4 regions of the Chryseobacterium sp. PTM-20240506 genome follow, and region 1 is predicted to be linked to each of the others. Evidence: riboswitches for the same ligand, from Rfam matches in the RefSeq annotation. Region 1 holds a riboswitch; each other region holds the start of a gene.
The links. A riboswitch is a leader RNA that binds a small molecule or an ion and turns the genes downstream of it on or off. The one in region 1 is predicted to bind cobalamin.

Region 1 (7,631 bases):
GATATCCCATCCATTTTCAGCATATTCTGTTCCTGAGATTCTCACAAACAATGCAGTATTATCATTCAGTTCCTCGTTTACCGCATCTACTATTTCTATTAAAAATCGTATTCTGTTTTCGAAGCTGCCTCCATATTCATCTGTTCGTATATTCGAAAGCGGAGATAAAAACTGATGAACTAAATATCCATGTGCCCCATGGATCTCTATAATATCAAATCCTGCTTTCACAGCTCTTCTTGCAGCTTCTTTAAAATTCTGAACCTGAGTTTTGATTTCTTCCAGCGTCAGAGCGTGTGGAATTCTTTCTGTAGGATGATAAGGAATCGGGCTAGGTGCCAGGGTTTCCCACCCCTCTTCCACTGGAATTTGAATATTATTCCAGGTAGAGCCTTTTCTTCCGGCATGTGCCAGCTGGATTCCGATTTTACTCTCAGAATTGGAGTGGACAAAGTTGACAATCTGCTGAAGTTTTTCAGCCTGTTCGTCATTCCATATTCCCATACATTTATTAGTGATCCTTCCCCGGGGTTCAACACCCGTTGCTTCAATCATTATCAGTCCGGTACCACCTTGTGATCTGCTTCCGTAATGTACGAAATGAAAGTCATTAGCCATTCCGTTTTCACTTGAATACATACACATAGGTGACATAACCCATCGGTTAGAGAGTTTAATATTTCTGAATTGTATCGGAGTATATAACATTGTCTATTAATTTTTGAATTTTACTAATGAAGAGGAAATAATCCCGGGTTGCCCACGTGATTAAAAAGAACTAATTTTACCTCCCCTTTTTAGGCTCCAATAAATATATGAAAAAAGATATACAGATCGGCTACGAATATTTTAAAAATAGCTCTGAACTGAACGATATAGAAAAAAAACTTTTCGAAAGAGCAAAACAAGCCCGCGAAAATGCTTATGCCCCTTATTCCCAATTTTTGGTCGGGTGCTCCGTATTACTTGAAAACGGAGAAATATTTTCCGGTAACAATCAGGAAAATGCAGCTTTTCCATCCGGACTTTGTGCTGAAAGAACAGCTCTATTCTGGATAGGTGCAAATTTCCCTGAGGAAAAGATCAAAAAGATTTTTATCGTAGGAGGCCCTAAAGAATCTTCTGAAAAAACACCACCGATTCCCCCGTGTGGCGCCTGCAGACAAAGTCTTATTGAATACGAAACAAAACAAAAAGAAAATATTGATCTTTATTTTTCCAGTATGAATGACGAAATCGTTAAGGTAAATTCGATTAAAGATCTATTGCCATTTTACTTTGACTCGACGTTCTTGTAATCGTGAAACTCTCAATTCTGAGGTTCTGGGAATCGTTATTTTTTCTGCAGACCATTGTTTTGATTACAAATTAACAGATACGACTGAGATTTCTTTTTAAAAATTTATCTTTGCAAAAATTTTGGTTTTCAAGCTATTGAAATAATAGGGAATTGGGTGAAAATCCCAGACTGTCCCCGCAACTGTAGATCGCAATTAAAATTTCTATAAGAAACCACTGTGAAAACGGGAAGGTATAGAAATGCGAAAGTCAGGAGACCTGCCAAAATGATAATATCAAAAATATATTGCTTTCGGTGGAAAAGTAAAATAGTATGAAAAAAACCTTAGTACTGCTTTTATCGTTATCTGCTTATTTTCTTTGTCTGGGACAAGAGAAAGCAATCGATACCGTTTATATTTTTGACAACCAGATGAACAAGGTAAAACTTTTTCATAAGGTTACTCCAATTACTCCTCAGGATGCTGAAAAGAATTCCACGAATCTTTCAGAACTTTTACGTTTCCAATCCAGTATTTATATCAAGGAAAACGGACGAGGTGCAGTTTCTTCGCCTTCGTTCAGAGGAACCTCTGCTCCACAGACAGCCTTTGTTTGGAATGGAATCAATATCAATTCGATATTTCTTGGTCAGGGAGACATTAATAATATTCCTCTTTTCGGATATGATGAGATCGGAGTGAAAGCCGGTGGCGGAAGTGTAATATACGGGAGTGGTGCAATCGGCGGGAGTATACATCTCAATAATAATCTGGGTTTCAATAAAAGTTTTAAAGCCTCCCTGTATTCTGAGGGTGGATCATTTGGTACTTTTAATAATTTCGGAACGGCCTCCTACAGCAATGAAAAGCTGAGTTTTAAAGTCTCAGGAAATCATTCGATCAGTCAGAATGATTATAAAGTCGAAGAAAAAAACTATATTAATAGAAACGGCAAATACTTTAACAGTACCTTTAATGTTGGAATCTCCTATAAAATTGCGAGACATCAGACGATCTCATGGCAAAGTCAGTTTTTTGACTCGACACAGAATTATCCGATTTTTGTAGAGAATGGCAACCGTACAAAATACGAGACACAAAGCACCAGAAGCTTACTTTCCTGGGATATTACTAAAAATAAATTTTCAAATAGCTTAAAAGCTGCTTACACAGAAGAAAATTTCCAATATTTTGGCAATTACAATGCTCCGAAGACCAGTGGTTCAACAGGGAAAAATTATATCTTTAAAAATGATTTTAATTATTTCATCGTACCTGAACTTAATGTCAACATCATCACCGAATTCCAGGTAAACAAAGGTGAGGGGTATCAGCCTGATCTCCAAGGTGTAAAAACTGAAGGAATTGGTAATGTAAGTAGAAATGTAGGCTCTTTAGCGGGGTTAATACGATATTTTCCGACGAAAGATCTGCGTTTTGAAGCTGGTGTTAAAAAGGATTTTGTAGAGAATATAAGTTCGCCATTGCTTTACTCATTCTCGGGAAAATGGAGTCCGGTACAATGGTATAATCTTGGAGTAAATGTATCCAGAAATTTCAGATTTCCAACATTCAATGATCTGTATTGGAATCCCGGAGGAAATCCAAACCTAAAACCGGAAAGGTCTTACCAGATGGATATGGACCATGAGTTTAAATGGGGTAATATTAAACTTGCATTAAGTCCGTATTATCTTTATATATCGGATAATATAGTGTGGTTGCCGACAGCTTACGGATATTGGTCCCCAGTTAATATCAATAAAGTGAAGTCTTATGGTTTAGAATCACAGATTACTTTTGATAAACAGCTTAAAGAACACCATTTTAGATTTAATATAGGATATACACTTGCAAAATCCATCAATCAGGAAACTAAAAAGCAAATGATGTATGTCCCTCTCCATAAGGTTTTTGGAAATTTTGATTATCAGTATTCTTTCCTAAAACTTTATGTTCAGGGAGTTTTTAATGGTCTTACATACACTACAACAGATGAAAAAAGAGAAGATGCTATAGATTCTTATTTCGTCATGAACACGGGTGTATCAGCAACGATCTTAAAAAAATATGTCTTAGGTTTTAAAATCAATAATTTAACCAATACTGTTTATGAAACGGTGTCTTATTATCCGATGCCAAAACGTAATTACAGTATTTCCGCAACGATAAATTTTTAATAAAAAATAACATGAAAATAACTAGACTTTTACAACTTTTATTTGCTGTAGTACTACTTTTCAATATTTCCTGTAGTACTGATAGCGATAATACTTTGCCTGTAGTAACTTATGAAAACGGATATTTAATTTCGAACGAAGGAAATTTCGGAAAGCCAAATGCAGAAGTAACTTTCGTTTCAAGAGACTTAACTTTTAGTCAAAACAGCATCTTTTCCAAAAATAATAATGGAAACCAATTGGGTGATGTTTTACAAGCTATGGCATTCAACGGGGATAAAGCGTATCTCTTGTTAAACAACTCAAATAAAATCCAGGTAGTAAATCGATATACTTTTAAAAGTGCAGGTGAAATTACCAATCAAATAGATAATCCCCGTTATGTTGCAGTTGCCAATAATAATATCTATGTAACCAATGATAAATATCAGGGAGCTAAATATGTAAGTATTTATAAAAATTCAGATCTATCTTTTGTTAAGAAAATTACATTCACGGATAACGTTGAAAGAATTGTTGAAGCAGGAGGAAATATTTTTGTTCAAAATGCAAGCTTTGGATTCGGAAACAAAATAACTTACATCAATACTTCGAACAATGATGTACAATCTGTAATTACATTGCCCAATGTAAACATCAACAAAACAATTTCCTATAATGGTAATGTATATGTTATTGCTACAGGAACTACTGACTCTTATATTTATCAAATTTCAAGTACCGGAAGCATTACGAAAACAACAACGTTGACAGGTATTCCTAATGCTACCAATCTTCAGATTGATGGTGGAAGATATTTCTTCTCTTCAGCAAATAAAGTATACTCAATGGTTATGGCGGCAACTACTCCTCCTACAACTCCTATTATTACTGCTGTAGACGGAGGACAATACTATACACTTTACGGTTTCAGTGTTGTAGATGGAAAGATCTTTACGTCTGATGTGAAGAACTTTACTGAAGACAGTGAAGTTACAGTATATACTACTTCAGGATCAAAAATCAAATCCTTTACAACAGGTAAGGGGACTAATGGCGTGTATTTAAATTAAGAAGTTTCTACTTTTTAATAGACTAATAAATTTTATTTTTTTTTCATCATTTGTGTTTTTTCCGGGCTGCCTAAGGCAGCCCGGATTTCTTCTACAGAAACCAGACAACATCCAAATAAAAAAGATCCGGAAATGAAATCTCCGGATCTTTTTTATTTTTTCAATTGATAGTTTTGGACTCAGATGATCAATCCTAACTTTTCAGCTTCTGCAATAACATACTTTTTTGCTTCTTCATGATCATTCTGGATTTCACCTTCAAGAATAGCTTCTTTAACCTTCTCTTTCAGAATTCCAATTTCACGTCCCGGCTTCAGCTGAAACATCTCCATGATTTCTTCTCCGGATATAGGTGGCTGAAAGTTCCTTACCTGGTCCTTTTCCTCAACTTCTTTTATCTTTACCGCTACATATTCGAAGTTCCTCTTGAACTTTTCCTGTTTTTTTGAATTTTTCGTGGTGATATCCGCCTTACAAAGCGTAAACAGATCTTCAAGATCTTCACCAGCGTCGAATAAAAGTCTTCTTAGAGCAGAATCAGAAGCATCATCCGTAATCAAAGCGATCGGGCGGGATGAAAGTTTGACCATTTTCTGTACATACTTCATATCTGGCCCTAAGGGAAGTTTAAGCTTTTGGAAAAGGGTTTTCACCATTTTCGATCCCAAAAATTCATGACCATGGAAAGTCCAGCCGGTTCCTTCAACAAATTTTTTAGTGGGTGCTTTTCCAATATCATGAAGTAATGCTGCCCAACGCAACCAAAGTTTGTCTGTATTGACGGAAATATTATCTACAACCTCCAAAGTATGGTAAAAGTTATCTTTATGGGTCTGTCCTTCCACCTCTTCTACCCCTTTCAGTTCAATCAATTCAGGAATGATGTATTTTAAAAGACCGGTTTGTTCCAGCAGGCTTAATCCAATAGACGGCTTTTCAGAAAGCATAATCTTATTGAATTCTACCATAACCCTCTCCTTCGAAACAATTTTAATCCTTTCTACCTCCTGGCTGATTGCGGATAACGAGTTTTCCTCTATCGTAAACTGTAAGGTAGAAGCAAAACGAACCGCTCTCATCATTCTCAAGGGATCATCAGAATACGTCTGTGCCGGTTCCAAAGGGGTTCTTAATATTCCTTTTTCTAAATCTTCTACTCCATTAAACGGGTCTATAAGTTCCCCAAAATTATCTTTATTTAAAGAAATTGCCATTGCATTGATCGTGAAATCCCTTCTCTTCTGGTCATCTTCTAATGTTCCCCCTTCCACTTCCGGCTTTCGGCTGTTTTCATTATAGCTTTCCTTTCTTGCTCCCACAAATTCCAGCTCAAGATCTTTATATTTGATCATTGCGGTTCCATAGGTTTTGAACACGGAAACCTTCATTTTCGGATCAATTTCCGCAGCCACGCTTTGTGCAAGCTCTATTCCGCTTTGTTCAGTAACAAAATCAATATCTGTAGACGCTTTTCTTTTCATCAGTAAATCCCGCACGTATCCGCCAACAATATATACTGATTGATTATTCCGGGCTGCAACCTCCGAAATGATTTTAAAAAGCTTTAGATTTTTATTTTGATTGAGATTAATGAACATATTTATTATTTAATGTAAAACCATTAAGAAACCAGGTTATTGGACTTATTTAAAATTCCATGCATTTTAAACAGACTCCACCTCCCACTCTCTTAATGGTTATAATGATTTTGCAAAGATAATTAAAATCTTGTTTTCTACTCCCGAAGTACCTTGATTCTATTATCACTCCAGATTTTGATAACTGAAGATCCGGAATACCTGGAAACCTTTTCCCTGTCTTCTTCCACTGCATAATCAACCATGTTAATGATCTCCGGAGAGATATCCGAAAATTTTAACGGACTCTTGTCTCCGCTAAAATTTGCTGAAGTAGAAACCAACGGTTTATTCAGTTTTGTGATGAGTTTTTTACAAAAATCATTTTTTATTAACCGAATTCCAATACTTCCATCTTCTGCCAACAGTTCTTCAGGTAAGCCTCTTGGATTTTCATAAACTATAGTTACCGGTTTTTCACTTAAATCAATAATTTCCCAGGCCATTTCCGGAACATCAACCAAGTCCTGAAGTCTTTTTTCAGATTCCACCAAAATGATCATCGACTTGTTTTTTTCGCGCTTCTTAATCTCAAAGATCTTATTAACAGCCTCTATATTAGTAGCGTCGCAACCAATTCCCCAAATTGTATCTGTAGGATAAAGAATAGTTCCACCGGATTTTAATATATTGATAATGTTTTCCATTTTTAATATTTAGAATTATGAGAAAAATGAAAGAGAAAGAATCTCTTATATACAATTTTTCAAATTGAATTTACATGTCAAAAATACGGATTTTCCGTTAGGTTTTGGTTGAAGCCATCGGAATAAAAAAATACATCAATACAATTTTATAACAAGAGCATATAATCAATAAAGGTGGGCTAAAGCCCACCCAAAAAATGATAAAAAAATATCATTCTATTTTTTCAAATTTGGTAAATACCTCTCTTCAATAACATTCAGATGGTGATAATTATGCCCTACAATTAACTTACCTACTGTCTCTGCTGAAATAGAATTTCCGTTAGCGTTTCCTACCGTAGCCAAAGCATCAGGCTGTAAACTTTCAAGGAGGATCTTAGAAGATTTCCTTACCAGCTGATACTCATCCAGTAAAGATTTCAGGCTTCTGTCATTAGCATGAGAATTATTTGCGTATTCATTTTCATCAAAACCTGGTAAATCTTTCTGCTCGCCTCTGGCGATCGCCAAAATCCTGTATTGAAAAACTCTTTCCGTATCGGAAAGGTGTAATAATAATTCCTTCAAGGTCCATTTTCCTTCTGCGTACGTAAAATGAGATTGCTCTTCAGAAAGGGCGGAGTAAATATTGGTTGTCTTTTCTTCTGATCTTTGTATTTCTTCCTGCCATTTTCCGGAAGGAATAAGATCGAGGTATCTTTGAATGTATTTTTGAAATTCAGTCATGTGTGAGTGATTATGGGTTATTGATGATAATTGATGTGTGATGAGTGATAAATGATGAAATTTAGACCAATGTTTATATGATGTTTATTACATCAAATCTTGATTCCTG
Region 2 (7,631 bases), 130 kb from region 1:
CCCAATGCAGGGGGAAAATCAATAACCTTAAAAACGGTAGGATTACTACAGCTGATGATCCAAAGTGGAATCCTCGTTCCCACTCACCCGAAATCCGAAATGTTTTTCTTTGACAAAATCATGACTGATATTGGAGACAATCAGTCTATAGAAAACCATCTTTCGACATATTCTTCGAGATTAAAGAAAATGTCCGGAATCATCAGGGAATCAGACGCCAATACGCTCCTGTTAATTGATGAGTTTGGAACAGGTTCCGATCCGGAACTGGGAGGTGCCCTGGCAGAAAGTTTCCTTGAATTTTTCTACGACAAAAAAAGTTTCGCGATTATCACCACACACTATACCAATATCAAACTGGTGATAGAACAACTCCCTAATGCTGAAAATGCGGCGATGCTATTCAATGAAGAAACTCTGGAACCGATGTACAAACTGGAGGTAGGCCAGGCAGGAAGTTCCTTTACTTTTGAAGTTGCCGAAAAGAATAAAATTCCCAGATTCATTATCCATTCTGCAAAGAAAAAGGTAGAACACGATATTGTAAACCTTGATAAAACCATTGTTAAGCTACAGCAGGAAAAATTTGAAGTTGAAAAGCTTAAAACAGATCTGGCTGAAAGAAAGGAATCGGTAGAAGATAAACGGGATAACCTTCAAAAGCTGAATGAACAACTTCAGCAAAAATTATTCAATTTTCAAAAGCTGTATGAAGAAGAACATCGGAAGCTTCAGTTCGGGAACAAAATCGAATCTTTTATCGAAAGCTACGTTAAGGGAAAATCCAGGAAGGATGTGGTAAAAGATTTCGTGAAGATTTTAGAACAGGAAAAATTCAGAAAAATAGGTGCTGATAAAGATGAAACCAAACGTCTTCAGATTGTAAAAAGAAAGATCACCCAGCAGCTGAAAAAAGAAGAGGTTATTGAAAAAATCGCAGAAACCAACGAAAAAATAGAGGAAAAACGCAAAACCGATCGTGAGATCTGGATGAAAGTGGGACAACGGGTGCGTATTACAGGAAGTACCAGTGTCGGCACGATTGAAAAAATTTCAAGAAATAAAGTGATTGTCAATTATGGAACCTTTAAAACAACCATTGATGCCGATGAGCTTGAAAGAATTTAAAAATTGATTTAATAATAAATGAGAGTGCTTTTAGCACTCTCTTATTCTTTACTCTTTACTCTTTACTCTTCCTTCTTCCCAAAAAATTTCGCCTTACCGAATTTCTATCCTCCTCCAACCTAACAGAATAAATTCCTTTTGTAAAACTTTCTTTAGCAAATAAAGAAGATTTAGGAAGCTATAATTATGTTCCGAAATGCTTTTAATTTATATATTTGAAGTATCAAAAATTTTTCATGATGATTTCCGTAAACAAAGCATTCTATTTATCTGCCTTCAGTTTATTTTCATTAGCCTTCCTAAAAGGGCAGCAAAAAATTCCTTTTGGAGTTGTAAAAGCAGAAGAAGGCTATGCCAATGTACGGGTGGCAAAGGATAATTACAGAAAAATTGTAGACAAAATCAGAATGCGTAAAGGGGATGTTTTTCTTTATGTAAAACCGGCTCCCGGAGAAACAGAATGGCTATGGATCAAATATCCCGATAAGCAGGATACTGAAAAGCCTTTTGTGAGATATGAAAATCTTGATAAGGAAGGTATGGTGAATAAAGACCGTGTAGCCTTTATTGATCAGTTGCCTCAATACACACCTTCCAAATCCAAAAACGGAAGATCCCTCATTTTCACAGATAATAACAACCCCAAAATACCTACCGCTCAAAGGAGTAAAGTAATCATCGATATTTATCCTTCTAATGCCAGCTACCGTAAACAGGAAAAAGATACGGATGGAACGATATTAACCATTGATAAAGTTAAACCCTGGGGAATAAGCAAAGAACTTCCGGAAGGGATGACCGAAATCAAATCGATCCGGGTACAGCAGGTGGGGCGTGGCTCTGTCTTTGTGAGAGAAGCCATCAAAAATATGTTCCAGCCTACTATGGATTTCAATAACATCAGTGTAGCTGCTATTGATAATGATAATATTTTCCTTTATATGGTGAACGGATCAGGTGAAAACAGGTATACCACACTCTGGACAATCAAACAGGGCCGGGTGGCTCATCAGATTATTTTTAAAAATCCGGAATAATTCACCTTACTTCTCTGTATTATCCTTATTTTTGCACCTGAAAAAGTCTTACCACTTATTCATCACAGGAATGGGTTCTGCCTAACGCAGATTAAAAGGGAATCGTGTGAAAATCACGAGCTGTCGCGCAACTGTAAGTAACAAAATGTAGGATCCACTGTGCCATGCATGGGAAGGGATTAAAGATGTTACAAGTCAGGAGACCTGCCTTTTCTTTGAACAAGAAACTTTCGCGGCCTGAAGTTTATTGATCTGATGGATGTTTTCAGGAATATACTAATTCCTAGATTATTCTGTTTATTTCAATAATTTCATCCCGCTTTAATTTAATAATGAAATATGACTACAGAAGAAAGAATTCAAGCATCTGAAACCAGAATCTTTAAAGCGGTTTTCCCCAACACAACCAATCATTACGATACCCTTTTTGGTGGTACAGCGATGCAATTGATGGATGAAGTGGCATTTATTACCGCTACCCGCTTTGCAAGAAAACGAGTGGTAACTGTAAGCAGCGACAAAATTGATTTTAAAAAGCCTATTCCTGCAGGAACTATTGTAGAATTGATAGGAACAGTTTCCCATGTCGGGACTACCAGTATGAAGGTAAACGTAGAAATTTATACAGAACAGATGTATTCGTATGAAAGAGAAAGAGCTATTGTTGGAGATTTCACTTTCGTAGCTATAGACGAATTTAAAAAGCCTGTACAGATACTATAATCAGAAAAAAACGCAAGCCTTCGGCTTGCGTTTTATTTATCTTAAAACTTTTTCTGTTTCTAAACTTTTACTAAGTAAAAACTGGAATGCTTCTCCCATTTCATCAGAAGCCCGGCTGATGGCATTTTCCAGCATATTCCTGATCTGGCTTTCTGTTACCTTAGCTTCTGTCCAGCTTTTTCCTGAAGTATGCGAATTCAGGATAAACGGCATGATCCTGTCTATTGCACAGGCAAAAATAGCATCAGGGGTCTGTTCTTCTTCAAATTCCAGCCACAAATTAAAGAATTCCGAACGCAAAGGTTCATCAAGAATCCCGAAAATTTTCTGGGCAGACAATTTTTCTCTTTCAAATTTGCCCACCATGGCTTTTTCGTCAAATAAAAATGTATCTCCAGCTTCTATTTCTACCAGATCGTGGATAGAAAGAATCCGTATCACCCTTAACAGATCGATATCAGCCCTGTTTTTAGCATAGGGGAAAAGTACCTGTGCTAAAATAATGATCTGCCATGAGTGTTCAGCAGTATTTTCTCTTCTTGAATCATCGGCATTATAATTCCTTCTCTGTACATTTTTTAATGCATCTACAGCAAGAATAAAATCAATTTCCTTTTGTATTTTCATGTTTCCTATTCTTTATAATATTCTTTGATTGGATATCTCTTTGTTTTTATGATCCATTTATTTTTAATCTTTTCGCGTCGGGTTACTTTTACAGATTCATCATTCATGGCATCTTCTTCCAGTTCAAAGACCTTATCAAGTCCTTTTCCGGGCAGCACTCTGTATTCTGTGGTTAAATGCCAGCAACAACCGGATTTAGAAAATGTTATGAGTCTTTTCCTTTTTGGATCTGTCTGAAACATTCCCAGATTTTCGCGGGCAAGATCAGTTAATTCCTCACTGATCACGAATTGCTTTCTTGTCGTATTATAGACATATACGTCATAGGAAGGACCACCATAGCTGCTTTCATTACCATTTCGGATAGCAATATCTTCAAAACCGTCAAAGTTAAAATCTTTAAATATCAGCGGGCTCTGTTCATCATAAAGCTGAATAACATTAACACTAGGTTGTTGATCCTTACCAAGGTAAAAATAAAGATCATCAGAAGTGAACTCCTGTAAAGTCCGCGAGGTCCTTTTATCTTTCAGTATAATTGTACCATTTCCACTACATTTATCAGCATCACAATCCTGAACAGTGATCTCCGCATTATACAATAAGGATCCATCTTTAATTTCAAAATGCTGCTGACCGGAGCAAAAAGATCCTAAAATAATAAAGATGATCAAGATTACAGAACTATTCAAAATTAACTTTTTTGCTCAGTATACAGATGACTGAAAATTTCCATAACAAAAATAAGAATAGCGTTAAGAATGACCATCATTTATCTTCTATTTTAATTGATTTTAGTTTTCTTAAAAAAATAGATAAAATTTATTTAATTGAAAATCAGTTAATTAAATAAAAGTAAATAAAAATTTCACTACTTTGTATTGCATAATACCATTTTAATTACATATCTTTGTAATGTAAAATAAGAATAGGTTCAACTAGCTAGGAACCGGATTCTAAATATAACTAATTAAAACCTTATTAAGATGAATACTGAAAATACCAAAGCGCAAATGCGAAAAGGGATTCTGGAATTCTGTATTTTAAGTCTTATCAATCATCGTGAAATGTATGTTTCCGACCTTATAGATGAACTAAAAAAAGGAAAACTGGATGTAGTAGAAGGCACACTCTACCCTCTTTTAACAAGATTAAAAAATGGTGAGTTTCTCTCTTACAGATGGGAAGAATCAACAGGAGGCCCACCGAGAAAATACTACCAGATTACAGAAAAAGGAAAGTTGTTTTTAGGTGAACTTCTCAATACCTGGAACGAATTAACAGATTCAGTAAACCAAATCACTCAAAAAAATTAAAAAACAAAGCTATGAACAAGACACTCTCAATAGGACTCGCAGGTTTTTCTTTTACAATAGAGGAACACGCATACATAAAGCTAAGCGATTACCTTAATGCACTAAGAAGCTCTCTGGATGCTTCAGAAGCAGATGAGGTAATGCATGACATAGAAATAAGAATGGTTGAAATCTTCAGAGATTCATTAGGAAAAAGAGAAGTTATCAACGATACTGATGTAGAAGGAGTAATTGCACAAATCGGAACACCGGAAAAAATCGAAGAACAGGAAGAAGCATATTATTCAGAGAAAAACTCTAAAAGAACAAGCCACTCAGGCGCAGAATATTCAGACAAAAGACAATTATTCCGTGATCCTGAAAGACAAAAGATCGCCGGTGTGTGTGCAGGTCTGGCCCATTATGTAGGAATGGATATTACTGCCATGAGAGCAATCTGGCTTGGAGTATTTATCCTGGGAATATTTACAGCTGCTATATCCTCTTCACTTATTGCATTACTTTATATTATTCTGTGGATCGTACTTCCCAAAGCAGAAACTGCTGCAGATTTTTTGAAAATGAAGGGAAAGCCTATGAACTTCGACAATCTTAAAAATGAATCGAATAAGCTGGTACAATTTGCCAACGAATCTACTCAGAGAGTCGGAGAAATATACATCGAAAACAAACCTTACATTAATAATGCAGGAAGCGGGATATGGAACGTAGTGAGATATGTTCTTGGAGGAATCTTCGCACTGATCTCTTTTTCTTGTCTGATCGGAGTATTTGTAGTCTTCGGATTTATGGGAACTAATGATTTCCCTCCTATTAACGAAATGAATTTCTATTTCGACAATGACGGAATGAAGTATACCATTATGGCCATGATCATTTTAGGAAGTTTAATTCCTGCCCTGTTATTTGCCTTATTAAGTATCAAATTAATTTCGCCTAAAACAAAATTAAGAAATACGGGTTGGGTTTTGGGAGCATTATTCCTTGGATTGATCGCATTATCTACTTATTTTGGAGTGAGTATGGCAAGAAAAGACATGTTTCTAAAAGGCCACAAAGAAGACACCGAAGAGGTATCTATCAATACAACATCAGATAGTGTTTATGTAGACCTTAAACAAATTGTTATTCCACAAAACTTCCTTGGATATGACGATGACCTTTACTCAGATAAAGTAAACGTTTTCAAAAAGAACTGGATCCATGTTGACGTAACAAGAAAAGCCGATATAAAAACCCCTTACTTAATCATTAAAAAAGAAGCAAGAGGATATAATATCCCGTTAAACGTAAGTGTTCCTGTAGAAGTTGTAAATAACAAGGTGATACTTCCTAATTACATCAAATATCCATATGAACATCGTTTCAGAGATTACAGTATAGAATATGAGCTTGTAGTTCCACAGAATGTAGTGGTACTTCCAATCAAAAAAGACGGAATTAATTTCGACGGGGACCTGAACGGTGACGGAATAGATGACGATGATGAAAATTCTGATGATGATCAGGCAAATATCAGAATCGAGAAAAATAAGATCTCCGTTAATGGTTCTACTATAGAGTACAACTCCAATGATAAGGATAGCATCATTATCAACGGAAAAAAAGTTCCAAACTCTAAAGCAGAAAAGATAATGGATTCCGTAAAGTCTGACATCAAGAAAAAAGGTAAAGTAGACATCCAGATCAAGGATGGAAAAGACGAAATTTCCATAAAAACCAAATAATAAACTGCAGAGAGTGGCAGAAGGTGTGAATGGAAGACAACAGTTTGAAATTCACACTCTTCTTCTCTCAAAAGTGACAAAAAATATTATTTATTAGTTCTTTATGTTAAAAAATTGTCATACCTTCGTATAGTTATTTAATTCATAACCAAATCAATTAAAAAAACCTCAACCATGGTACAAGTAGCATTAGAAATTATAATGAAAATCGTAGATTTAATCAGCGGTTTATTTTAAGAGCGATAATATTTCAATATATTTGTAAAGTATAACCTTTTGGTTATACTTTTTCTGTTTTAATACGAAATCTATGAAAAAACTAATCGGCAAAATAATGTTGAAACTGATGGGTTGGAAAGTCGTGCTTCAGGGCGACGTCAACAGCCTTAACAGGTGTATTCTTGTAGTAGCACCTCATACCCATAACATGGAATACATTTTAGGGAATTTTGCTTATTGGTCTTTGGAAAAGCCATTGAAGATAATCATTAAAGATGCTCATACCAAAGGATGGTATGGCGGAATCGTGAAAGGTCTGGGAGGAATTGGTATCGACAGAAGTCAGAAAAATGATCTTGTTAATTTTGTTGCCAAGCAATTTGCAAAGGAAGATTTCAGTTTGGTTATTACTCCCGAGGGAACCAGAAGTTGGGTTCCGAAATGGAGAAAAGGTTTTTACCATATGGCTTTAGCTGCAAAAGTTCCTATTGTTCTGGCTGCCGGGGATTTTAAAAGGAAGATTATTTATCTCGGATATACGATCCCTTATGAAAGAATTGCTTCGGCTCCTTTTTCAGAAATTATGGATGAGATCCAGAATTATTATATAAAAAATGATATTGTCCCGAAAGTTCCTGCCAACTGGAATCCCAATATCATGGGAACAGAAAATGGAGCACAATCATAAAATAATTACCGCTATATGAAAGATATGACCAAAGAGGAGTTATTGAACTTTCTTAACAACTGGGGTGAAGAAACCTTAGCAAAAGCACTTGAAATAAAATTTATCGATATTGATCAGGAAAACGAAGTCCTTACGGCAACAATGCCGGTTTTACCCAGAGTACATC
Region 3 (7,631 bases), 2.4 Mb from region 1:
ATCTAAACCTACTCTGTTGAATGAATTTTCAAGAGCAATTACTCCCTGAATTTCATGCGCCATGATCATGGCTTCCAGCACCTGCTTCATTTTCAAAGGAGCTTTTCCTTCTGCAATATGGGTTCTGGACAACCAGTCAGCGGTTGCTAAAATTCCTCCTAAGTTATCAGAAGGATGTCCCCATTCTGCAGCTAGCCATGTATCATTAAAATCCAGCCAACGAATAATAGCTCCAATATTGAAAGCCGCCTGAACCGGATCCAGTTGAAACTGAGTTCCCGGCACTTTTGCACCATTCGGAACAACAGTTCCTTTTACAATAGGTCCCAATAATTTCGTACATGCAGGATAAGTTAAAGCTTCCAATCCACATCCAATAGTATCTAAAAGGCAGTAGTGGGCCGTTTTCCAGGCCAGGTCGTTTTTAATTTCGAAGTTCAATACGTAATCTGCAATATCTGTTAATACCTGATCCGGTTGTGGTCTTTCATTTGAAATGTGTGATGACATCTTTTTGTTTTAAGTTTAATTAGTTTATATTTTAAATTGATTGTATTATCTGCTTGTGATAGGAACAAATTCTTTATTTTCAGGCCCGGTGTAATTGGCACTTGGACGGATAATTTTGCCATCCTGCCTTTGTTCAATGATGTGGGCACTCCATCCGGTGACTCTTGAAATAACAAATAACGGAGTGAACATAAGGGTTGGTACTCCCATCAGATGATACGAAACCGCTGAGAACCAATCCAGGTTAGGGAACATTTTCTTTTCTTCCCACATTATGGTTTCCAGCCTTTCAGCAATATGATAAAGCAACATATCTCCTGCCTCTTCGGAAAGTTCTTTCGCTACTTTTTTTATCACTACGTTTCGCGGATCCGATATAGTGTACACCGGATGTCCAAATCCAATAATTACTTCTTTGTTACCAATACGCCTTCTGATATCCTCTTCCGCTTCATCCGGGGAATTATAACGACTCTGAATTTCGAAAGCCACTTCATTCGCCCCACCATGTTTAGGACCTCTTAAAGCGCCGATAGCTCCCGTTATACAGGAATAAAAATCTGAAGAGGTTCCCGCAATAACACGCGCAGTAAAAGTGGAAGCGTTAAATTCATGCTCTGCATACAGATTAAGAGAGATTTCCATTGCCTTCACCCAGGAATCGGGTGCTTTTTTACCATGCAACAGGTGAAGAAAATGGCCCCCAATAGTATCATCATCAGTTTCTACATCAATCTCTTTTCCGTTATGCGTATAATGATACCAATACAAAAGTCCGGAACTGAATGATGCCAGTAATTTGTCTGCAATATCCCTTGCTCCCGCCACATTATGATCGTCTTTTTCAGGCTGAATACTTCCAATTGCTGAAACCATGGAGCGCATTACATCCATCGGATGGGCAGCTGCAGGAATACTTTTCAGGATATTTCTTACAGAATGTGGTAATCCTCTCAGTGATTTCAATTTGGCTTTATAGTTTTTTAACTGGGCTCCTGTTGGTAGCTGTCCGTAAATAAGAAGATAGGCTACCTCCTCAAATTCTGCTTTTTCTGCGAGGTCCAAAATGTCATAACCTCTGTAATGGAGATCATTTCCACTTTTTCCTACACTGCAAAGTGCAGTATTACCTGCGGCAACCCCGGAAAGCGCTACACTTTTCTTAGGCTTAAATGTTGGTTCGTTATTCATTGACATTCTTGTTCTGTTTAAATAGGTTATCTAATTTTTGTTCGTAATCATGGTATCCAATACTTTTGTAAAGCTCTTCCCGGGTCTGCATGGTATCAATTACATGAGCCTGGGTTCCATCTTTCCGGATATGCTCGTAAACATTCAGTGCTGCCTTATTTGCCGCCCGGAAAGCAGAAAGGGGATATAAAATCAAACCGACTCCCGCATCTTTCAGTTCATCAGCAGTATACATTTTAATCATTCCGAATTCTGTAATATTGGCCAGTACAGGAATACCTGTAGCGTCTACAAACTTTTGATAATAGCTTAAATCAGGAACAGCCTCCGCAAAGATGAAATCTGCTCCGGCTTCTTTATAGGCAACAGCCCTTTCCAATGTTTTTTCAAGCCCTTCATTGGCAAAAGCATCAGTACGTGCCCCGATCACAAAATTTTCATCCGTCCGAGCATCAACAGCAGCCTTCAAACGGTCTACCATTTCCTCTTTGCTTACCACTTCTTTACCTGGACGGTGCCCACAACGTTTCGCTCCCACCTGGTCTTCAATATGCAAAGCACCTGCTCCGGCTTTAATTAATGATTTTACAGTTCTTGCTACGTTGAATGCCGAAGGACCAAACCCCGTATCTACATCCACCAATAGAGGTAAATCACATACATTGGTTATTCGTTGAATATCGATCAGAACATCCTCAAGGGTCGTAATTCCCAGATCCGGAATTCCCAACGATCCTGCAGCAACTCCTCCTCCGGAAAGATAAATAGCATTGAATCCTGCTTGCTGCGCCAGCAATGCATGATTGGCATTGATAGCCCCGACAATCTGAAGAGGGTTTTCTTTTTGCATCGTCTCCCGGAAACGTAATCCGGCAGACTCTAGACTTACATTTTTACTCATCTTTAATATTATTGTTCGTTTTGATGTATTTTAACTCACATTCTTCCAACAATTTAAAGAAAGATTATTCTTTAAATGATTAAAATAATTAAACGACCTATAAACCTTAATGAATGGTTGAACAGCCTCATTACATTTTCATGTAATAACAATCCGGTCAAAGATTGCTGCCATCAGCCTGTAATGCTTATAAATCAATATAAAAGGTGCTGATAAAACTTCACAATACTTTGTAAAAGAGAAAATTATGGAAAGGGACTAATACGAGCAAGCTGTAGAAATGATACAGCCCTGAAAAGCAAAACCTGTAAACCATTTCTTAAAAATGATAATGTACACAAAAAGATATCGGGCACTGTTATCACATCGTATCATACCTGACTATAAGCTTCAGATCGCGAAAGCATCGTCAATTCGAAATAGGCAGGTCTCCTGACTTGTAACAATTTTTATCGTCCTTCCCATTCAAAAAAAGAACAGTGAACCCTGATTGATAAAAACCTTTTGAGTGTTACTTACAGTTGCGCGACAGTTCGTGATTCACACACGATTCCCTTTTAATTCACAGCTAAGTGTAACCAATTCCGGTTGATAAAGAAGTATAAATGAACTCCTTGGTGGTAAATATAGGTATTTTATTGAAACACGAAAATAATTATTTACGAACAACAGTTAGGAATTCGTAATTCTTTGAAAATAGGCATTATAAATATATTTTCAATTTTCAAAATCATAATTAAAATGATCTTGATTATGTAAAAATCACTTGCAAAAAAATCCGACAAACACGATTATTGAGAAAAGCATATGCTCTCAATATGAAAATATGATTCTGAATTAACAGATAAAAGCCTGAAAAACACTCACAATATCTGTTTCAAATTCTCACCTATATTTTGCAAAGCCAACAGGCTATGGGATGTGATACGTTCTGCAAAAATAATCCTGAAATGGTACCTGAACTGATCGGTAAGGCTAAAAATTTCTCCGGGAGTAAATAATATTCTTTGCTGTTCGCAATAAGCGTAAAATTTCTCCATATCCACTCCTTCAGGCAAACTTCCCCAAATGCTGTATCCACCCTGAGGATCTTCAAAATAAGCCCCATCCGGAAAATGGCTTTTTAATATCTCTAACACATCTTTGGCCTGCTTATATAGCTGTTTACGAAATGAACGCAAATGTTTATCATAGCTATGGTCTTCAAGCAGTTTAATGACCAGTTCCTGATATACCGGAGCAACAGATCTTCCTAAGGCAAACCTGGTTCTCTCTGCTTCCGCATGGAATTTTCCCGAATGCATCCATCCCAGGCGAATACCGGGAGCCAATGTTTTGGAAAAAGAAGAAAAAGTTATTACCCAACCACCGGTATCAAAACTCCCGATCCCCGAAGGTCTCTCATTGCCAAAATAAAGGTCTCCGTAAATATCATTTTCGATAATCGGAAACTCATATTCTTCCGCAATGGAAAGCAGTTCTTTTTTTACAGTTTCCGACATCAGAATTCCTGTAGGATTGTGAAAATTAGGTGTAACTACAAGAGATCTGATATCATGATCCGCGCATATCTTTTTTAAATATGCCGTATCAAAACCATTTCTATCCCGGACAGGAATTTCTATGACTTTAAGTTTCAGATTGGCAATTACTTCCAAAACAGAAAAAACGCACGGACTTTCAACAGCAATGAGGTCACCGGCATTCGTCACAGATGCCAGGGCAATGTAAAGTGCCTGCAATGCTCCATCAGTAATGATTAATTTTTCAGGATGCAATGTGTATCCATATTGAGAAGTACGTTTAGCGATAAGATCTCTTAGTTCTAAAGACCCGTTAGCAGGATAGTAGCGAAGAAGTGAAGTCCCTTTTTCGCGGATCACTTTCTGCATTTTTTTTAAAATGAGCTTTTGCGGAATCAATAGATCCGTAGGTGCCGCCGAATTAAATGAGGCATATTCGGAGGGCTTATTTCTTGATGAAATCAGAGCAACATTTTTATTGAAAACTTCATTTTTTGAGACCGGGTAAAGTGGTAAGTTTTCACTGCTTATTTGTGGAACATCATCTGCTACAAAATAACCGGAGCGGGGAATATTTTTCACCCATCCTTTCATCACCAGATGATCATAACCACTTTGAACCGAACTTGTACTCAGATGATAATTTTCTTTAATCTCTCTCACAGATGGTAGACGGGTGCCGGGCTTTAACATTCCAGTCTTTATTTTATCTTCAATAGCAGTGGTAAAAATCTCATATCTGTACGTCTTCATGGCGTTTCATCTTTTTCATAACAAATGTACAAATGTGTTCGCACAAATGATTAAAAACCAACTGTACTGATTCAATTGTACTCAACTGTACTCATACAACAGTTTAATAATCCATTAGCTTTGGGTAAAAAAGAATCATAATGGAAATTATATCCAAATTTACCGTAGGATCAGACCAGGGAATCGATCACCTTTTTGCTGTCATGAGACCATATATCAGAAATACCTATTCTGGAAAAGTTTCATCGGAAAAAATTGAAGAATACCTTGCCGAAAATGTAGAATACAGGAAAATGATCAATATCCTGAATGACTTATCCACCCAGCTCATTATGGTGTTTGCAGATCATGAACCCGTCGGTTATTGCCTTTTTAAAAGCGGATCATTATATCCGGAAGCAAATGAAGGGGAGAGAATGACGGAAATAATTGATTTTTCTATCCTTCCTGAATATGATCAGCCTGAAATAAGACAATCATTATGGAACAAAAGCAGATCAGCTATTACTTTTACAGATCGTATCTGGATCAGCATAACTGAAGATGATCCCATGCTCTCATTCTTCAATTCGGTTGGATTTGAATTTATAAAAACGACCACACTGAAAGCATTTTCACTCCCTGCAAAAATATACGAACTGAAGCTGAAGTAAATAAGACTATTCCTTTCACATATTTACATTGTTATTTTTTGGAACAGATGTGGACAATATTTTAATTTTCTTAGCTTAGAGGAGGAAAAGCAACCTCAACAAACAGATCCTGTTAGCAGATATAATGTTGCTGACAGGATCATGTAATACATTAATTAAAAAAACAACCCATTACAAAAGATTTTGACCTTATATTTACAAACAGAAGCCCGATTCTTTATGGCTAAAAGCTGTTTTTAAACAATTTTTTGAAAATCAATTAATTAAAACATCGATTATCCCTTATTTTTTCGTATCTTTGCACTTAATAAATAACCAGGCCTCTGCCTTTGCTATCTGTTACAGTTTAGAATACTTATTTTTTTCTTTCAGTTTTTGCTTTTTCAGCTGCCAAAAATTAACCCTTATTTATTTCTTGAATGAATATATATACAGGCAACTTTAAAAAACAAAGAATAGAAAAACAATTTGAAGATCCTTTTACTCCTTTAGGAGATTTACTCTCAGTAGAAATTACAAAAGAAGACCATTACGCAGGCTCCAGGGTTTACGGGCGTATAGAGGTGCTCATTTAATGTGAGGCATGCCACGCTATTGCAAACTCAGCAACGATCTTTATTTATTCAGATTATTGGTGAACAAAGCAAATGAAACAACGGGAAAAATTATTTTTTTCCGATACACCAACAATAAAATAAATATTCAATTCCTGATAAAGAATTGGTCAAAGGTCGAAGATTCGGCAAACCTTATCAATGAATTTCAAAAATTTAAATTTAATTAATCCCATTATCCGCGCCGCTACAGAGACAGGATATTCTAAACCGACAGAAATACAGGCGGATGTTATTCCGCAGATTTTGATGGGTAGAGATATTTTGGGGTTTGGACCTAAGGAACCTGGAAAAACAGCAGCATTTACCATGCCTGTTATTCAGCTGTTGAAGAAAAGCGCACCGGAACATAAAGAAATACGGACACTGGTATTAACGCCGACACAAGAAATAGCAGTGGAGATTGAAGAAGATTTCAGAATTTACAGTAAATATCTTCCTTTATCCCAGTTGACCATTCATGATGGAACATCACAAGGAAATCAGCTTGCCGCTTTAAGAGTAAGAGTGGACGTTCTTATAACAACTCCTGCTGCTTTACTTGAATTAATCAATCAGAGACCTATCAGTCTTTCCAGGATTGAAATCCTGGTTTTAGATGAAGCAGATAAAATGCTCGATACGAATTTTGTGAATGATGTGAAGAAAGTTATTAAACTTCTTCCTCATAAAAGACAAACCTTACTTTTTTCTTCGGTCATATCAGACAAGGTTAAAAGATTTGCTGATCCATTGCTAAGCAACCCGGTGGAGATTAAACCTACACCTATAGAAAAAAATGCAGATCATACAGTGATACCCGTAGGAAAAAAAGAAAAAACGGACAGGCTTTATAACGCCGATCCGCTCCAGTACTTTAATATAATAACTAAATAATAAAATTAATTTATGGCAGATTCTTTCTCTAAAAAAGAAAATTTCAAGAAAAAAATTCAAAAACAAAAAGAAAAGGCTTTACGCCGTGAAGAACGAAAAACTAATAACAATAAAGGAAAGGGACTTGATGAAATGCTAACGTATGTGGATTCATACGGAAGACTTACTTCTACTCCACCTGAAGAGACGCAAGAAATTAACCTTGATGATATTCAGCTGGGAGCTGCTCCTATTCCTGAAGAGGAAATCCGTAAATCAGGAATTATTACTTTTTTCAGTGAAAAAGGTTATGGTTTTATTACAGAAGATAAAACAAAGGAAAATGTATTTTTCCATTCCAACAACTGTGCGGAACCCGTAAAGAAAGGAAATAAAGTATCATTTGAAAAAGAGAGATCTCCGAAAGGATTTTCTGCTATTGATATTCAACTGATCAAATAATAAATAACAACAATTTTTAATAACAATTACAATGCAAGAAGGCACAGTAAAATTTTTTAACGAAACAAAAGGTTTCGGATTTATTTCTCCAGCAGACGGAGGACAGGATATCTTTGTACACGCTTCAGGGTTAAGCACAAGAATTATTCGTGAAAACGATAAAGTAACT
Region 4 (7,631 bases), 800 kb from region 1:
CCTCACCGGATTTTCTGTAGATGAAGTTTCCGTAAATGTGTCTTCTTGCAAAACGGCTTGGTGAATCAGCATTTACCATTTTGATATAGGTGTTTCTAGGTACTCCCAGGTATTCATACATCATTCCGTTTAAATGCTGGATCTTAAGAACCTGTTTTTCAAAATAGAAATCGTGAATATTAGATTTTGTAGTTGTTTCTACATATTCCTCCTTATACTTTTCCTGTGTTTCCGGGTTAATGCTCACCAAAAAGTGGTAAGCTTCAATTACAGATTTGCTTTTTTCTTCCGCTTCCAGTTTTCCGGCTTCATCATCGATAAATTTATCAGGATGAGAATCTTTCATCGTATTCCTGTAAATGGTTTTTAACTCCTGTAATGTGACTGTTTTATCTACCCCAAGAAGCTTTCTATGTTCACCAACTCTTTTCATATCTATATATTTTATTGATTCTAAGGATTCTATGTAATTGTTATATCCATAAGTATGAATTCGTACAATACTATTTTATATTCCGTTATATGGTCCTTTTTTCGGGGTGCAAAATTAGGTAATTAATTCCAGAAAATCATAACTTATTCATTATTAATTTATTTGGATATGATTTCTGGTGTAGGAAGATGGAATACAATGAGGAGTAAATTAGTTTTTGCCTATACCTTAGAAGCATTTAAAGAAACAAAGTCTTATTTTTTTTATATTTGTAAAAAAGCAGATTATGCAAAAAGAAAAATTACTAAGGAAGAAAAAAGGATATACTCAACAACAAATTGCAGATGTGATTGCTACTGATGTATCCAATTACTGTAGAAAAGAAGGAGGTGAAAGAATAAATGAATAATTTTGCAGGAATTATTCATGATAATATTATATAAACAAAAAAGCATGACATGATAATGCTTTTTTTATTTTGTAAATTTTCTTTGTCTATTTTTAATTGATTATAAGAATCATATAGAAATAAAATACTTTATTTAGTTTATAGATCATTTACAATTTTATAATTCGTTAAATCAATATCAGAATCTTTTAATAGCTTAATTTTTTCCAACATTGTTTTATTTTTTAATTGACAATCTAATATGGCCTCGTTAATTGTTGTAATTCGCTTTTCGCTTATACCCTTATCTATTATGTAATTTAACATATCATCAAAATAATTATGTAAATGTTCTACTAATAAATTGACATAGGATGGTTTTTTACCAGAATGTACAATTAAATTTCTTACCCTATAAATGCGACGGATTTGCCATTCAACTTTAAGTTTATGATCTTCCAATAGTTTTAATATACTTTTACTATTGTTTAAAGTTTTATTTAGTGAAAATAAACGATATTGAAGTAAAGGATTATTTTGAATTGAGTTTTTTGCAGTTTCCCGTATTGTTGCATTCTCTTTCGTCATTATAAAAGCAGCTAAAATTTCAAATTTATTGGTTTCATCATTTTTAACAACTGAACGAATAGTTTGAATTGATTTTCTTCTGTCAAAATGTTTGAAATCATTTCCAGCTTGATCTAATAGTTTTTTTATATAGCCATAGATTTGAAAAGGGATAATTGCATCGATAATTTGAATAATTCTATCCTTACCACATTCAATATCTTTTGGTATTAAAGTTTCTACTGCTGTCCATAAGCTTAGTAATTTGTTTTCTATTTCTTTTGATGATAGAGCAATACTATGTAAGTCTATAACTCTTGTAAGACGGTGAATGGTTTTATCAAGTAAATTTAAATCTTCAAAAATATTTTTAACTTTTTGAGTTGCTATGAAGGGATTGACATCAGATTTTTTTATAATAGATTTTGTAGGTTTATCCATTAAAATGGAATATTTATCTGTTTTATTAATAACAATCGCAAGTTCAGAAATTTCGGGAGCTTCTTTATGATGATAGAACGAAAACATATTTCCTAGCTTTAAGATTACATGCTCTGATTCAGTTCTGGCCTCTTTATCATCAATAGCTTGTATGTTAAAAACTACAAAATATTGAGTTTTTAATTTTGAATTTATGAAGTTTAGTTCTTGACCTTTTAATTTATTGTTTTTATATGTTGTTTGAATTTTGAAACCTAAAACTTCCGCCACATCATCGAATTCTTTAAACAATTTATTTACTTTATAAATAATAGAATAGTTCTTTTTTTTAAAATCAAAGAAATTGAAAAAAATGTCAGGATTGTTTATTGTAATAGTAGTTGAATAGTTAAAAAAGAATTTATTGGTTATGTAATAGATATATTCAGGAGAATAACCGTAATTTATTAATTCTGTAATCAATAATTTTGTTAATGAATAAATTTTTTCTTTCTCTATTCCCACTGGAATTAAAATTTTTAATGTACTTTTAATCTCATTAAGATATTTATGATTGTCAAAATAATGATATAATAGAATTATTATTTGCCTCAATTCAGAAAGTGAATTTTTTTTTAAATTGATTTCTTTTATGATTTCATTTAATTGATTATTTAAAATTTTTTTAGCTAAAAAATCACTATTTAAACTCCATAACAGTTCATCTACCACGTGCTCAATATTAGGCTTTTTTATTAAGCCTTCTTTAACGTCATCAATTGTAGTAATTGTTTCAATGCATAATAATCGTATATTTAAAGCTTTTGGCTTATAAGTGTCTAACGTGTAGTCAAATAATGATTCATTTAAAATTTGAGCAAAAAATAAAAGACCTTGTTGATTTGCTAGGTCAGTCCAATTCTTAGGAGAAATATACTTCATGTTTGATTTTATAAATATTAGTTTAAATCTAAAATAAGAAAATTTAATTGTTTAGCAAATTGTTACCAACCACAAAAAAAAGCAGGAGCTTTCACCCCTGCCTCAAAATAAAAAAATAATGATCAGTTCTATTAAACTTTCTCAGTCGAATAAGCTGCAGCCAATTCTTTCGAAGCTGCTACCATAGCGATCAATGCTTTTTCTGTTTCCTCCCAATGACGGGTTTTCAATCCGCAATCCGGATTTACCCAAAGCTGTTCTGCAGGGATTACGGCTTGTGCTTTTTTCAGCAATGCAATCATTTCCTCTTTTGATGGAACTCTTGGAGAGTGAATGTCATACACTCCGGGGCCGATCTCGTTTGGATATTTAAAGTCTGCGAAAGCATTTAATAACTCCATTTGGCTTCTTGAGCATTCTATCGTGATGACATCGGCATCCATATCGGCGATATTATGGATAATGTCATTAAACTCTGAATAACACATATGCGTGTGGATCTGTGTAGCATCCTCGACACCGCTTGCGGAGATTCTGAAAGCTTCTACAGCCCATTGAAGGTAATTTTGCCATTCTACCTTACGCAAAGGAAGACCTTCTCTGATAGCCGGTTCATCGATCTGGATAATTCTGATTCCTGCTTTTTCAAGATCGTTTACTTCATCACGGATTGCCAAAGCAATCTGCTTACAGGTGGTAGAACGAGGCTGATCATCACGTACAAATGACCATTGAAGAATGGTTACGGGGCCGGTCAACATTCCTTTTACCCATTTTTGAGTTAATGACTGGGCATATTTCGACCAGTAAACCGTCATTGGCTGAGGCCTGTGAACATCTCCATAAATAACCGGCGGTTTTACACAGCGGCTTCCGTAGCTTTGAACCCATCCGTTTTGAGTAAATGCAAATCCTGCGAGCTGTTCCCCAAAATACTCGACCATATCGTTGCGTTCAAATTCTCCATGTACCAATACATCAATTCCGATTTCCTCTTGCCATTGGATGGTTCTCTGTGTTTCTTCTTTAAGCAGCTGATCATATTTCTGGGCGGTCAGGTCTCCTTTCTTGAATTGAGCTCTCCAGCTTCTTACTTCTTTGGTTTGAGGAAAAGACCCAATTGTTGTTGTTGGAAATAAAGGAAGCTCCAATGCTTTCTGCTGTGCTTCTTTTCTCACATTAAAAGGACTGTTTCTCTGTGCGTCACTTTCTGTAGTTACAGCAACACGGTTTTTCACATCCTGATTGTGAATTAGTGTTGAAACTTTTCGGTTTTCAATAGCTTTTTTATTTTCAGCTAATTCCTGTAAAGTATTGTAATCCGGGTTTTCTGAAGCTAATTTTTTTAAGGTAACAATTTCATAAACTTTTTGCCTGGCGAAAGCCATCCATTGTTTGATCTCCGGAGATAGTATATTTTCATTTTTCTCCAGGTCAAGATCGAAAGGAGAATGAAGTAATGAACATGACGGTGCAATGAAAACTCTTTCAGAACCTAATGCAGCAATAGCTTTTTTGATGAAAACCAGAGACTGATTGAAATCGTTTTTCCAGATATTTCTTCCGTCTACGACTCCTAATGAGAGGATCAATGTTTCAGGAATTGCATTGATGACCTCATCCAATTGTTCCGAGGCTCTTACCAGATCAATGTGTAGTGCATCAACAGGTAGAGTAGTGGCCAATGAAAGGTTATCTTTTAACCCATCAAAATAGGTTGTCACAATGAATTTAAGGTTCGGAAACTGTTTGGCAATTTCAGCATAAATGTTCTGGTAAACTTCTTTTGCTTTCTGATCAAGGTCTAGTGCTAAAAACGGCTCATCCAGCTGGATCCATTCTGCTCCGTTGTTTTCAAGCTCTTTTAAGATCTCGACGTAAACCGGAAGCAGATTTTGTGCTAAATCCAATTTATCAAAACCTTCTTCTTTTTCTTTTCCTAATAATAAATAGGTTACCAATCCAAGGATAACAGGCTTTGTATGAATTCCTGCTTCCTTCGCTTCAATAAACTCATTGACGATTTTATGGGAGAATAATTTGAATTGCTGATCTTTTTGGAATTCTGGAACGATATAATGATAATTGGTATCAAACCATTTTGTCATTTCCATGGCTGTAATATCGTGCCCGTCTTTTTGATAACCTCTGGCCATAGCAAAGTAAAGATCTAGCTCATTTGATGTAATATCCTGATAACGGGAAGGAATAGCTCCAACAGATAATGTCATGTCCAATACCTGATCATAAAAAGAAAAGTCATTGGATGGAATCAGATCAATTCCTGCTTCTTGTTGTAGTTCCCAGTTTTGCTTTCTGATCTTTTTTCCTGCCTCTAAAAGTTCCTGTAACGATGTTTTACCTGCCCAATATAGTTCGCAGGCTTTTTTAAGTTCTCTGTTGCTACCGATTCGCGGATAGCCAAGGATGTGTGTTTGCATTTTCTTTAAACTTTTAATTAAATTTTGGTTTTAAAAGTTCTTATAATGCTTCATGACGCAATCGGGAAATAGTTTTTAGCAATAGAGAAGATACAATATAGACGTAATTTTTCCAGTGAGGGATAGTTTGTTGGGTAGCCTGAAATTAATTTTCATAAAAAACATTACGTTTAAACTCAAATAAATTCTGAGTTTAAAACCCAATTCAATACGTTCAAAAGTATCATCTGTATGACCAAAAGCTTCAGACCGCGAAAGCATTGTCAATTCGGAATAGGCAGGTCTCCTGACTTGTAACAGTTTTTGTCATCCTTCCCGCTTGTAGCAGTGGATATTCAGGGACAAAAACCTCTGTTGTGTTACTTACAGTTGCGCGACAGCTCGTGATTTCCACACGATTCCCTATTAATCTACCTTAAGTAAAACCTTTTCCGTTTGATGAAGTATGTTAAAGAACAAAATAGGTTGTAAAGGTATTAATTTAAGATGTTTAATTGGTGTAAATGTAAAAATTAAGGATATTATTTTGTTTGAATTGAATTTGTGAGTTATTTATTCTGTAAATTTGAAAATATAAATCGAAAAAAGAATATTATCCTGTGGAAAGACTAGACGATAAAGACCTTCAATTGTTGAGAATACTTCAAAAAAATGCAAAATTGACCGTTAAAGAATTGGCAAAGGAAATTAATCTTTCTCCATCTCCTGTTTTTGAGCGTGTTAAAAGGTTGGAGCAGGAGGGTTATATCAAACATTATGCGGCTGTCCTGGAAGCTGAGAAACTGAATCGTGGTTTTACAGTTTTCTGTCAGGTTAAATTAAAGATCCACGACAGGTCTGTGGGAAATGAGTTTGTACAGGAAATTACACTGATAGACGAAGTGGCGGAATGCTATAATATTTCGGGTGATTTTGATTTCCTTCTCAAAGTTCAGGTACGCGATATGAAACACTACCAGGATTTTGTATTTAATAAATTAGGTTCCGTCGACTCGATAGGAAGCACACACAGTACTTTTGTAATGGCAGAAGTGAAGAATAACCATGGAGTTACTATATAGAGCAGATCTCTTACTAGATTTTTTTTCCTCTGATCCTGCTTAATGATACAGAAGTGATACCAAGATAAGATGCAATATAATACTGAGGAACCCGGCGGAAAATCTCGGGGGATTGCTTTATAAGCTCATTATATCTTTCCTCTGCAGAATCTTTTATACGGGAAATAAAGAGCTTCTGATATTTAAGTAAGCGTTCCTGTAGATAGCTGTAATAAAGTTCCTTGCTGTCCGGATTATTTTCAATTATTTGTCTGAAATCCTCAATAGAAGTGCTATATACAGTACAGGGTTCTATCGTTTCGATATTATAAATACTTGGAGAATTATAAAACAGACTTTCCCACGACGAAATAAAGTTTCCTTCAAACAAAAACTGAAATGTAATTTCCTTACCGTCATTATTAAGCCAACCTCTGGCAACTCCTTTTTTGAGATAGTAAAATTTACGCGCCATCTTACCTTCTTCCGTTAGCAAGGTTTTGCTGGGCAATTCTTCCTGTTCGAAATTACTAAGGATTTTAGCCAAGGCGTTTTTATCTGGGGACATGCTCAAGAAGATTTTAAATATAATTACTCACTTCAATCAGGTTCTGATCAGGATCCCGGAAGTAGACGGACCTTATTTTGCCTATTGCTCCGGTTCTGATAACAATACCCTCGATGATTTCGATGTTTTTTTCTTTAAGTTCTTTTAAAATATCATGTACATCTGTTGTGGCAATAAAGCACAGATCTGCAGAACCGGGAGTGGCATGTAGTGCCTTTGGCTCAAATTCATTGCCTTTCTGATGCAGGTTGATTTTTTGGTTTCCAAAAGCAAGCGCTTTCCGGTTATCTCCGAATGAGACCGCTTCAAATCCCAGGATGTTTGTATAAAAAGAGATGGTTTTTTCGATATCAGCTACCGTTAGAACGATATGATCAATGTTTTGAATTTCCATGGTATTGTTTTTAATGTAAACACTGCATATTTTTTATGCTGTGTTTGAAATATTAATAAAGATAATCAATATTGATCAGACCCCTTCTCAATGGAACAAGGACTGTATCATTGGTATTCATTTCAAAAATGGGTTTTAAATTTTTTTTCAGCCTGAATGTATTTACTTTATTCAAATCATTATTATCATGTATTGAGGTTTTACCATTCAACCAAAAGGTCTTATAATCTTGATGATTAACAACTTTATATTCTTTTGAATTTCTTCCTTTCTCTACTTTCATATTGATGTAAAGTAAAAGATCATTTATTGGACGATGTAATCCTGCGAAACAACTGAGTCCTAAAACAAAAATAGCAATGGGTAAGTTTGAAAGATCTTTTATTTTTGATTTAATTGTTAAGAAAAACATTAGGGACAAAAGAGCGAAAAATACAA

Region 2: linked by a shared signal. The riboswitch ahead of ACNFU2_RS08235 (acyl-CoA thioesterase) and the one ahead of ACNFU2_RS08750 (TonB-dependent receptor plug domain-containing protein) in region 1 are both predicted to bind cobalamin.
Region 3: linked by a shared signal. The riboswitch ahead of prpB (methylisocitrate lyase) and the one ahead of ACNFU2_RS08750 (TonB-dependent receptor plug domain-containing protein) in region 1 are both predicted to bind cobalamin.
Region 4: linked by a shared signal. The riboswitch ahead of metE (5-methyltetrahydropteroyltriglutamate--homocysteine S-methyltransferase) and the one ahead of ACNFU2_RS08750 (TonB-dependent receptor plug domain-containing protein) in region 1 are both predicted to bind cobalamin.

What each region holds. Positions count from the first base shown of each region.
Region 1 covers NZ_CP182581.1:1,999,956-2,007,586, forward strand. Annotated here, with positions in the region: gene namA (NADPH dehydrogenase NamA) at 1-708, opposite strand, end outside; gene ACNFU2_RS08745 (cytidine deaminase) at 816-1,298, shown strand; cobalamin riboswitch at 1,404-1,580, shown strand; gene ACNFU2_RS08750 (TonB-dependent receptor plug domain-containing protein) at 1,613-3,460, shown strand; gene ACNFU2_RS08755 (hypothetical protein) at 3,472-4,512, shown strand; gene ACNFU2_RS08760 (CCA tRNA nucleotidyltransferase) at 4,692-6,110, opposite strand; gene ACNFU2_RS08765 (L-threonylcarbamoyladenylate synthase) at 6,248-6,796, opposite strand; gene ACNFU2_RS08770 (DinB family protein) at 7,013-7,522, opposite strand.
Region 2 covers NZ_CP182581.1:1,873,939-1,881,569, forward strand. Annotated here, with positions in the region: gene ACNFU2_RS08225 (endonuclease MutS2) at 1-1,128, shown strand, start outside; gene ACNFU2_RS08230 (hypothetical protein) at 1,365-2,165, shown strand; cobalamin riboswitch at 2,221-2,392, shown strand; gene ACNFU2_RS08235 (acyl-CoA thioesterase) at 2,505-2,888, shown strand; gene ACNFU2_RS08240 (HD domain-containing protein) at 2,925-3,515, opposite strand; gene ACNFU2_RS08245 (FG-GAP repeat protein) at 3,521-4,207, opposite strand; gene ACNFU2_RS08250 (PadR family transcriptional regulator) at 4,502-4,831, shown strand; gene ACNFU2_RS08255 (PspC domain-containing protein) at 4,843-6,558, shown strand; gene ACNFU2_RS08260 (1-acyl-sn-glycerol-3-phosphate acyltransferase) at 6,869-7,465, shown strand; gene ACNFU2_RS08265 (PaaI family thioesterase) at 7,481-7,631, shown strand, end outside.
Region 3 covers NZ_CP182581.1:4,382,798-4,390,428, reverse strand. Annotated here, with positions in the region: gene ACNFU2_RS19735 (bifunctional 2-methylcitrate dehydratase/aconitate hydratase) at 1-510, opposite strand, end outside; gene prpC (bifunctional 2-methylcitrate synthase/citrate synthase) at 556-1,701, opposite strand; gene prpB (methylisocitrate lyase) at 1,694-2,602, opposite strand; cobalamin riboswitch at 3,007-3,200, opposite strand; gene ACNFU2_RS19720 (PLP-dependent aminotransferase family protein) at 3,466-4,878, opposite strand; gene ACNFU2_RS19715 (hypothetical protein) at 5,019-5,531, shown strand; gene ACNFU2_RS19710 (hypothetical protein) at 5,951-6,106, shown strand; gene ACNFU2_RS19705 (DEAD/DEAH box helicase) at 6,287-7,021, shown strand; gene ACNFU2_RS19700 (cold shock domain-containing protein) at 7,034-7,462, shown strand; gene ACNFU2_RS19695 (cold-shock protein) at 7,494-7,631, shown strand, end outside.
Region 4 covers NZ_CP182581.1:1,197,576-1,205,206, reverse strand. Annotated here, with positions in the region: gene ACNFU2_RS05285 (KTSC domain-containing protein) at 1-433, opposite strand, end outside; gene ACNFU2_RS05280 (hypothetical protein) at 720-842, shown strand; gene ACNFU2_RS05275 (hypothetical protein) at 981-2,750, opposite strand; gene metE (5-methyltetrahydropteroyltriglutamate--homocysteine S-methyltransferase) at 2,882-5,191, opposite strand; cobalamin riboswitch at 5,450-5,636, opposite strand; gene ACNFU2_RS05265 (Lrp/AsnC family transcriptional regulator) at 5,791-6,252, shown strand; gene ACNFU2_RS05260 (Crp/Fnr family transcriptional regulator) at 6,266-6,799, opposite strand; gene ACNFU2_RS05255 (VOC family protein) at 6,813-7,193, opposite strand; gene ACNFU2_RS05250 (hypothetical protein) at 7,246-7,631, opposite strand, start outside.